2 linked regions of the Actomonas aquatica genome follow. The main gene of each other region encodes a partner of the protein of the gene in region 2 in a complex. Links are inferred from orthologs where the notes say so. Each region holds a gene or a part of one and is shown on either strand. Other genes may lie near its edges.

Region 1 (3,499 bases), 2.0 Mb from region 2 along the record:
GAAGACCAGAAGCCGAAGTATTTCGACGTCCTGCGCCGCCTCTTCCTGTTCTTCTACCAGACCTACCTCGATCAGGAACACGGTTTCCTCGACGTCCGCGACGCCGAGCGCACCGCGTCCGCTGGCCACACCACCCGGTTGTCCAACTTCGACGCCGCCCGCTACCTCTGCCAGTGGTCCCGCCTCGCCAAGGCCGTGCAACTGCCGACTGGCCCGGCCAAGGTTGAACCGCCCCGCACCACCGGTCGCTTCGTCATCTTCGACAAGTCCAACCGCAAGGAGCAGGGTGTCTTCCTCTACCGCGATGCCGGCAGCGGCCTGCACTTCCAGATTCCGCTCATCGCCGCCGGCGGTGCCGCGACCTCGGACAGCCTGCCCTTCCCGCATTGCCCGGGCATCTTCGATTGGCCGAACAACGTTTACGCGCCGATCATGATCCCCGAGCTGACCTTCGGCGAAAAGGTGACCGTGCCGGCCTTCTACGGCCGCAACTGCGTCACCGGTCTGGGTCTGCGCCGCAGCTTCTTCTTCCGCTACGATCAGCCGGAACTCATCACCACCGAGCAGGAACTGCTCAAGGGTGTGGGTTCGGTCAAGGTGCAGTGGAACTTCGCTGGTCCGCAAATCAGCGCCGAGTTCGCCTACACCGTGAAGCAACAGGTTCAGTTGGACCGTTTCCGCCTCATGCTGGCGATCGCCGCCCCCCACTCCAAATACCATGTGGGTGGCTCGCTCGCGCTCGGTCCGGAAGGCCACCGTTGCACCGTCACCAAGGACGACTTCCAGGGCATCTGGCAGGAGACCGAAGTGGTCACCAACGACCCGACCTACCGCACCAACTACGGCAAGATCCACTACCTGCAGACCCTCGAGCGCGATCACCCGCTGATCATGCGTCCGGGCAACGTCTACCGCGTCGCGATCAGCTTCGAGCCCGACATCGCGGAAGTGGATTAAAGTAGCGAGCATCGAGTAGAGAGTAGCGAGTAGCCTATGCTGCCGCTCTACCTACTCGCTACTCACTACCATCTACTCGCTACTGCTTCATGCTCGCCCGTCGCATCATTCCCTGCCTCGACGTGACCAATGGTCGCGTCGTCAAAGGCGTGAAATTCCAAGAGCTGCGCGACGCCGGTGATCCCGTCGAATGCGCCAAGGCTTACGACGCCCAAGGAGCCGACGAATTGGTCTTCCTCGACATCACGGCCTCCAGCGATGGTCGGTCCATCATGCACGACGTTGTCGCCGCGACCGCCGAGCAGTGCTTTATGCCGCTCACCGTCGGTGGTGGCCTGCGCACCGTCGCAGACATCGAGGCCATGCTCAAATCAGGCGCCGACAAGGTGTCGCTCAACACCGCCGCGATCAAAGATCCTGAGCTTATCCGCGCCGCCTCCGAACGATTCGGCGCGCAGTGCATCGTGGTCGCCATCGACGCCAAACGGGAGCCCGACGGCAAATCCTGGCGTGTTTACACCCACGGCGGTCGCAATCCCACCGAGCTCGACGCCGTGGCTTGGGCCCAACGTGCGGTTGAATTGGGTGCCGGCGAGATTCTGCTCACCAGCATGGACTGCGACGGCATGAAAACCGGCTACGACGTCGCCCTCACCCGCGCCATCAGCGACGCCGTGAGTGTGCCCGTGATCGCCAGTGGCGGCGCCGGAGAACTCCCCCACTTTGCCGAGGCCCTCGACGCCGGCCGCGCCAGCGCCGTGCTTGCCGCCAGCCTCTTCCACTTCGGCGAACTCACCGTGCCGCAGGTCAAAGACTACCTCGCTGAGCACAACGTCCCCGTGCGCCGGTAAGTGGTTTCTTCTACAGGAGGCAACGGAGGGCAACAGAGCCGCTCTGCTTCTGTAAAAACAAAAGAGCCGGCTGCGTAGCCGGCTCCTCGTTATTGGACAGGGTATGACAGCACTCAGGCTTCGCCACCGACGGTGTGCACCGTGGCGTCGGCCGGCAAGATGACGCGGTCGCAGAAATCGCCGAACTCTTCACCCTCGGCGCGCTCCTTGGCATAGCGCTCGATGATGGGCGTGAGCAGTTCGATCGATTCGTCGATGGTGACGCGCGGCGCCAGCATGCGATTGAGGCGGGTGCCATTGTATTTCGCACCGATGTAGAGCGCGTAACGGCCCGGGCCCTTGCCCACAAAACCGATCTCGGCGAGATACGGTCGACCGCAGCCATTGGGGCAACCGGTCATGCGCAGGCTGATCGCGTTGCTGGCCAGTCCCGCTTTTTCAAAGACCGCTTCATACTTTTCCAACACCTCCGGCAGCACCCGCTCGCTCTCGGCGAGGGCGAGTCCGCAAGTCGGCAGCGCCACGCAGGACATGGCATTGAGACGCAGCAGCGAACGCTCGTTTTCCTTGTCGAGACCGTGCTTCGCCAGAATCGCTTCGATCGCGGCCTTTTGATCGGCGGAGACACCGGAAATGGTGAGGTTTTGCGTCGGCGTCAGACGGAAGTCCCCTTGGTGAATCTCGGCGATCTCACGCAGCGCCGTCTTCATCTTCCAGTCGTCGCGATCAATGATGCGTCCGCTCAGGATGTGCAGACCGTAGAACCAGGAACCATCGGCGCACTCGTGCCAGCCGTGCGGATCTTGAATCGTAGTGAAAGTGTAGTCGCGCACCGGACCAAAGGTGATGCCCGAGCGCTTCTCGACCTCGGCTTTGAACCAGTCGATGCCGCGATCCTCGATCGTGTATTTGAGGCGGGCGTGCTTGCGGTTGGTGCGGTCGCCGTAGTCGCGCTGGGTGGTCACGACGGCTTCACCGATGGCGTTGACCTGGTCCGGCGTGATGAAGCCCACCACGTCGGCCAGTCGCGGATGCGTGGCTTCGTTGCCGTGGCTCATGCCCAGACCGCCGCCCATGGTGACGTTGTAGCCCACCAGCTCACCGTTCTCGACGATGCCGATGAAACCGAGGTCCTGCGAAAACACATCGACGTCGTTCGACGGCGGGATCGCGAAACCGATCTTAAATTTACGCGGCAGGTAGGTCTTGCCGTAAATCGGCTCCTCCTCCGGCGCAGAGCCCGCCACTTTTTCCTCATCGAGCCAGATCTCGTGGTAGGCGCGGGTGGACGGCAGCAGGTGCTCCGAGATGCCCTTGGCGTGCTCATACATGGCACCGTGAGCGGCACTGCGCTCCGGATTGGGCGGAGCCATGACGTTGCGGTTCACGTCACCGCAGGCCGCGATGGAATCGAGCAAAGCCTTATGCATGCCTTGGACGAGCGGCTTCACGTTGCCCTTCAACAGGCCATGGAACTGGAAAGTCTGACGCGTGGTGAGACGCAGAGAGCCGTTGGCGCGCTCATCGGCGAGCTGATCGAGCACCAGCCACTGAGCCGGGGTGCAGCGACCGCCCGGCAGACGCACGCGCAACATGAAGGAGAACGCCTTCTCCAGCTTGGCCTGGCGACGCTCTTTGCGCAGGTCACGGTCGTCCTGCAGGTAGAGACCGTGGAATTTGGTGAGCTGCTG
Region 2 (4,089 bases):
GCCAAGACCCCCATCGGCGGGAATTACGATTGGGACTACAATGTGTTCGGCGTCGTCGCTGCAGTGTCGGTCGCGGATGCCACCATCACCACCGCTGAGCTCACCCGCTTCGATGCGAAGTTCGACGACGGCGATCTGACCACCGGCCAGTTCCGCGGCAACACCGGTCGCTACTCCTACGTGCTGCAGTTCTGAGGACTGCGGTTGCGGTCTCGCTCACGGCACAGGGCCGTCCGGCACCCTGCGACGGGCCCAGCAGTCCCGCCCTACCGGTAAAACAAAAACGCCCCGGATCACTCTGAGGCGTTTGGAACTTTAGCGATGCGGCGAGCGGCTTATTCGCCGAAGCCTGGCACGTCGCGCTTGGCCGGGCCCACGTAGATCTGACGCGGGCGGTTGATCTTGGCCTTCGGGTTGGAGGCCACCTCGTGCCACTGGGCGATCCAGCCCGGCATGCGGCCGATGGCGAACATGACGGTAAACATCTCGGCCGGAATCTTGAGGGCGTTCATGATGAGGCCGGAGTAGAAATCGACGTTCGGGTAGAGTTTGCGCGAGATGAAGTAATCGTCGCTGAGCGCGGCCTGCTCGAGGTTGCGGGCGATGTCCAAGAGCGGATCGTTGGTGATGCCGAGGCTCGCGAGGGCGGCGTCGAAACTACCTTTGATGATCTTGGCGCGCGGGTCGTAGTTCTTGTAGACGCGGTGACCAAAACCCATGAGGCGGGCTTTGCCGTTCTTGGCGTCTTCAAGGAACTTCGAGCCGTCGTCGCCCGCCTCGTGGATGGCGGTGAGCATCTGGATCACGGCCTGATTGGCACCACCGTGCAGCGGGCCCCAGAGGGCATTCACGCCGGCGGCGGCGGAGGCGAAAAGATTGGCGCCCGCGGAGGCGACCATGCGCACCGTCGAAGTGGAGCAGTTCTGCTCGTGCTCGGCGTGAAGCAGCAGGAAGAGATTGATGGCGCGAGCAACTTCCGGCGTGGCATTATACTCGTCGTAGGGCACCGAGAACATCAGGTGCAGGAAGTTCTCCGCGTAACCGAGGCTCTTCTTCGGGTAGTTGAGCGGGAGACCGCCACTGACGCGATAGGTGTGCGCAGCGATGGTGCGCACCTTCGAGAGCGCGATGGCCGCAGCTTCGTCGAAGTGTTCCAAGTCCCGCTGGTGATTGTTGGAAGCGATGTGCGGGTAGTAGGCGCCCAAGGCGTTGAGCGACGACGAGAGCACCGCCATCGGGTGGGCGTCGCGCGGGAAGTTCTGAATGAAACGCTCCATTCCGGCGCGCAGCGGCGCCTGCTCGGTCAACGCGGCCGAGAAACGGGCGCGTTCAGCAGTGGAAGGCAACTCGCCGTAGATGACGAGGTAGGCCACGTCGATGAAACGGCAATTTTCGGAAAGTTGTTCGATGGGGTAACCGCGGTAACGGAGGATGCCGGCCTCGCCGTCGATGTAAGTGATTTCACTTTGGCAAGAGCCCGTGTTGCCGAAGCCTTCATCGTAAGTGATGTAACCGGTCGTGGAGCGAAGCTTGCGGACATCGACCGCCTTCTCGTTCTCGGTGCCTTCGAGGACCGGGAGTTCGAGTTCTTGGTCGCCAATCTTTAGGGTAGCGGACTGTGCCATAAGGAGAGAAAGGGAATGGATATTAGAGGTATTGCAAAGCAAAGACCTACAGAAAGCGGAACCATTCCCACAACATTAGCGAGTGGGTCGCACAACTTTAGCCGAACGAATAGAGATCAGCGAAATTTCATTCGCTCAACCCGCCGCCACGCGCGCGAAGTTGCGGTAGATTTGCAATCCCTTCGCCTGACTTTTCTCCGGATGGAACTGCGTCGCGAAGCAACGTCCGCGCGCAATCGCCGCCGTGAACGGGCCCGCGTAATCGGCCTGTGCCAACACAAGCTGCGAGTCCGCCGGCACACAGTGATAGCTGTGCACAAAATAAAACGACTCCCCTTCCGTCGCGAGGTCGGCGGCCAACGGCGAATCGGCCTGCGTGAAGCGCACCGTATTCCAACCCATGTGCGGCACCTTAAACTCCGGCGGCAGGCGGAAGCGTTTCACTTCGCCGGGAAAGATGCCGAGCCCTTCAACACCGCCCTCTTCCGAACGTTCGAAGAGCGCCTGCATGCCGAGACACACACCAAGGAACGGACGATCCGCGGCAATCCACTCGCGCACCGAATCCGCCAGTCCCGTGGCGCGGAGCGAAGCCACACAATCGCGCAACGCACCGACGCCCGGCAGCACCAGACCGGTGGCCGAGATGGCTTCGAGTTCCGCCGGTGTGCGAATGACATGAGGCTGCGCACCAACCGCCTCCAAGGCTTTGGTGACGCTGCGCAGGTTGCAGATTCCGTTATCGACGACGGCGATCATCTCTTCGAGATGAAGTCGAAAGTCCCAAAGTCTAAAAGTCTAAAGGTCGGATTGGTGATTCCTGACTTTTAGACCTTCGGACATTTGGACCTTAAGACTCCTTATATAAGTCCCTTGGTTGAAGGCAGGCTGTCGGCGGCGCGCGGGTCGATCGATGTCGCGATGTCGAGCGCGCGGGCGAGGCCCTTGAAGATGGCTTCGGCGACGTGGTGCGGTTCCTCACCATAGAGGAGCGCGACGTGCAGGTTGGCGCCGAGGGCGTTGCTGAAGGCGCGGCAAAATTCCTTCACCAGGATGATGTTAAAATCGCGCACAAACATGGTCGGCGCATTGGCCTCGTAGACGAGGTGCGGACGGCCGCCGATATCGACCACCACGCGGGCGAGCGACTCGTCCATCGGCAGCAGGAAAAAGCCGTAACGTCGGATGCCCTTCTTGTCGCCGAGCGCCTGCTTCAGCGCGTCGCCGAGCACGAGCCCCACGTCTTCCACCGTGTGATGGTAATCCACATCGACGTCGCCGTCGCAACGGACGGTGAGGTCAAACAAACCATGCTTCGCGAAGAGCGTGAGCATGTGGTCGAAGAACGGCACGCCGGTGGCCACATCGGCCACGCCGGTGCCGTCGACCGCGAGCGTGAGCTCGATGTCGGTTTCGGCGGTTTTGCGCGAGACGGTTACGGTGCGTTGGTCAGCCATGCTTGGATTGCTTCGTCGACGGCGAGCATCTCGTCGTCGGTGCCGACGCTGATTCGCAGGAAGGATGCGGTCAAGGCGTGGCTGGGGAAGGCGCGCACGAGGATCTTGCGCGATTGGAAGAACTTAAAAAGGGACTCCGCGACGGCCGGTCCACTCTCACCCGCGGCGTTGCGTGGCTCCACGAAAAGGAAGTTGGTGGCGGACTGATAGATGAACCAATCGCGCTGCGCCCACTCCCCGGCCCAGTGGTCGCGGGTGCGTTTGATTTTGCCGATGATGGCGTCGTAGTAACTCGCATCGGAAAGCGCGGCGAGCGCGGCCACCTGCGAGAGGCGGTTGACGTTGTAGCTGTCGCGCACGCGATCGAGCAGGCCGATCGTCTCGGGATCCGCCAGCGCGTAACCGACGCGCATGCCGGCGAGGGCGTGGGCTTTGGAGAGCGTGCGCACGACGACCAGGTTGCGATACTCGGCGAGCAGCGGGACGGCGTTCTCTTCGGCAAACGGCGCGTAAGCTTCGTCCACCACGAGCACGCCCGGGAAGGTATTGAGCACGGCGCGGAGTTCGGCATTGGTGAAACCGACGCCGGTCGGCGCGTTCGGCGAGGTCAGGAAAAACGCGCGAGCCCCGGATTGCGCAATGCGATCAACCGGCAGGCGCATGGAGCGGTCGAACTCGATGACCTCGGTGCCACCGTCCTGGATCGCCACCAGCACCGGATAGAGCGAGTAACTCGGAAAGGTGAAACCGGTGCTCTGACGATCGTCACCAAAGACGCGCACGAGCAGATTGAGAATGTCGTCGGAGCCATTGCCCACGATGACTTGCTCCGGGGTCACGCCATGCACTTCCGCAATCTTTGCGCGGAGCGGCGCGCTGGTCGGACTCGGGTAGAGGCGCAGCCGCGCGCCGCCGTGAGTGAGCTCCTCTTGAATGGCCGCGACCACGCGCGGGCTCGGTTCGTAGGGGCACTCGTTGGTGTTGAGTTTAACCCAACCGGAATCTGT

The links. Proteins that work in one complex are often made in the same cells at the same time.
Region 1: the proteins of hisH (region 2) and hisF are in contact, whole or in part, in a crystal structure (PDB 6RU0), measured with the Thermotoga maritima proteins. The link is inferred for Actomonas aquatica from one-to-one orthologs. Residues at the interface, in WP_004080484.1 of Thermotoga maritima: Asn15, Arg18, Arg22, Arg117, Leu118, Pro119, His120, Met121, Gly122, Trp123, Asn124, Asn134, Gly135, Tyr136, Tyr138, Val140, Tyr158, Glu180, Lys181, Ser182, Ser183, Lys184, Ile185; in WP_004080486.1 of Thermotoga maritima: Met1, Leu2, Ala3, Arg5, Ser40, Glu41, Asp45, Glu46, Ala70, Glu71, Ile73, Asp74, Ile75, Pro76, Phe77, Asp98, Lys99, Ser122, Gln123, Glu161, Thr195, Leu196, Asn247, Arg249, Glu251.

Annotation. Positions count from the first base shown.
Region 1 is NZ_CP139781.1:454,819-458,317, reverse strand. Bases 1-2,927 are described here. They hold hisF (imidazole glycerol phosphate synthase subunit HisF), read left to right. Parts: upstream 1-1,046; coding sequence 1,047-1,808; downstream 1,809-2,927. Other genes in these bases: K1X11_RS01775 (NADPH-dependent assimilatory sulfite reductase hemoprotein subunit), read right to left, coding at 1,922-2,927; K1X11_RS01785 (hypothetical protein), read left to right, coding at 1-957. Also shown: more of K1X11_RS01775, read right to left, coding at 2,928-3,499.
Region 2 is NZ_CP139781.1:2,420,756-2,424,844, forward strand. What follows is about bases 573-3,515. They hold hisH (imidazole glycerol phosphate synthase subunit HisH), read right to left. Parts: upstream 2,385-3,515; coding sequence 1,761-2,384; downstream 573-1,760. Other genes in these bases: K1X11_RS09485 (citrate synthase), read right to left, coding at 573-1,625; hisB (imidazoleglycerol-phosphate dehydratase HisB), read right to left, coding at 2,486-3,082; hisC (histidinol-phosphate transaminase), read right to left, coding at 3,061-3,515. Also shown: K1X11_RS09480 (type II secretion system protein), read left to right, coding at 1-195; more of K1X11_RS09485, read right to left, coding at 336-572; more of hisC, read right to left, coding at 3,516-4,089. UniProt on the Escherichia coli protein: IGPS catalyzes the conversion of PRFAR and glutamine to IGP, AICAR and glutamate. The HisH subunit catalyzes the hydrolysis of glutamine to glutamate and ammonia as part of the synthesis of IGP and AICAR.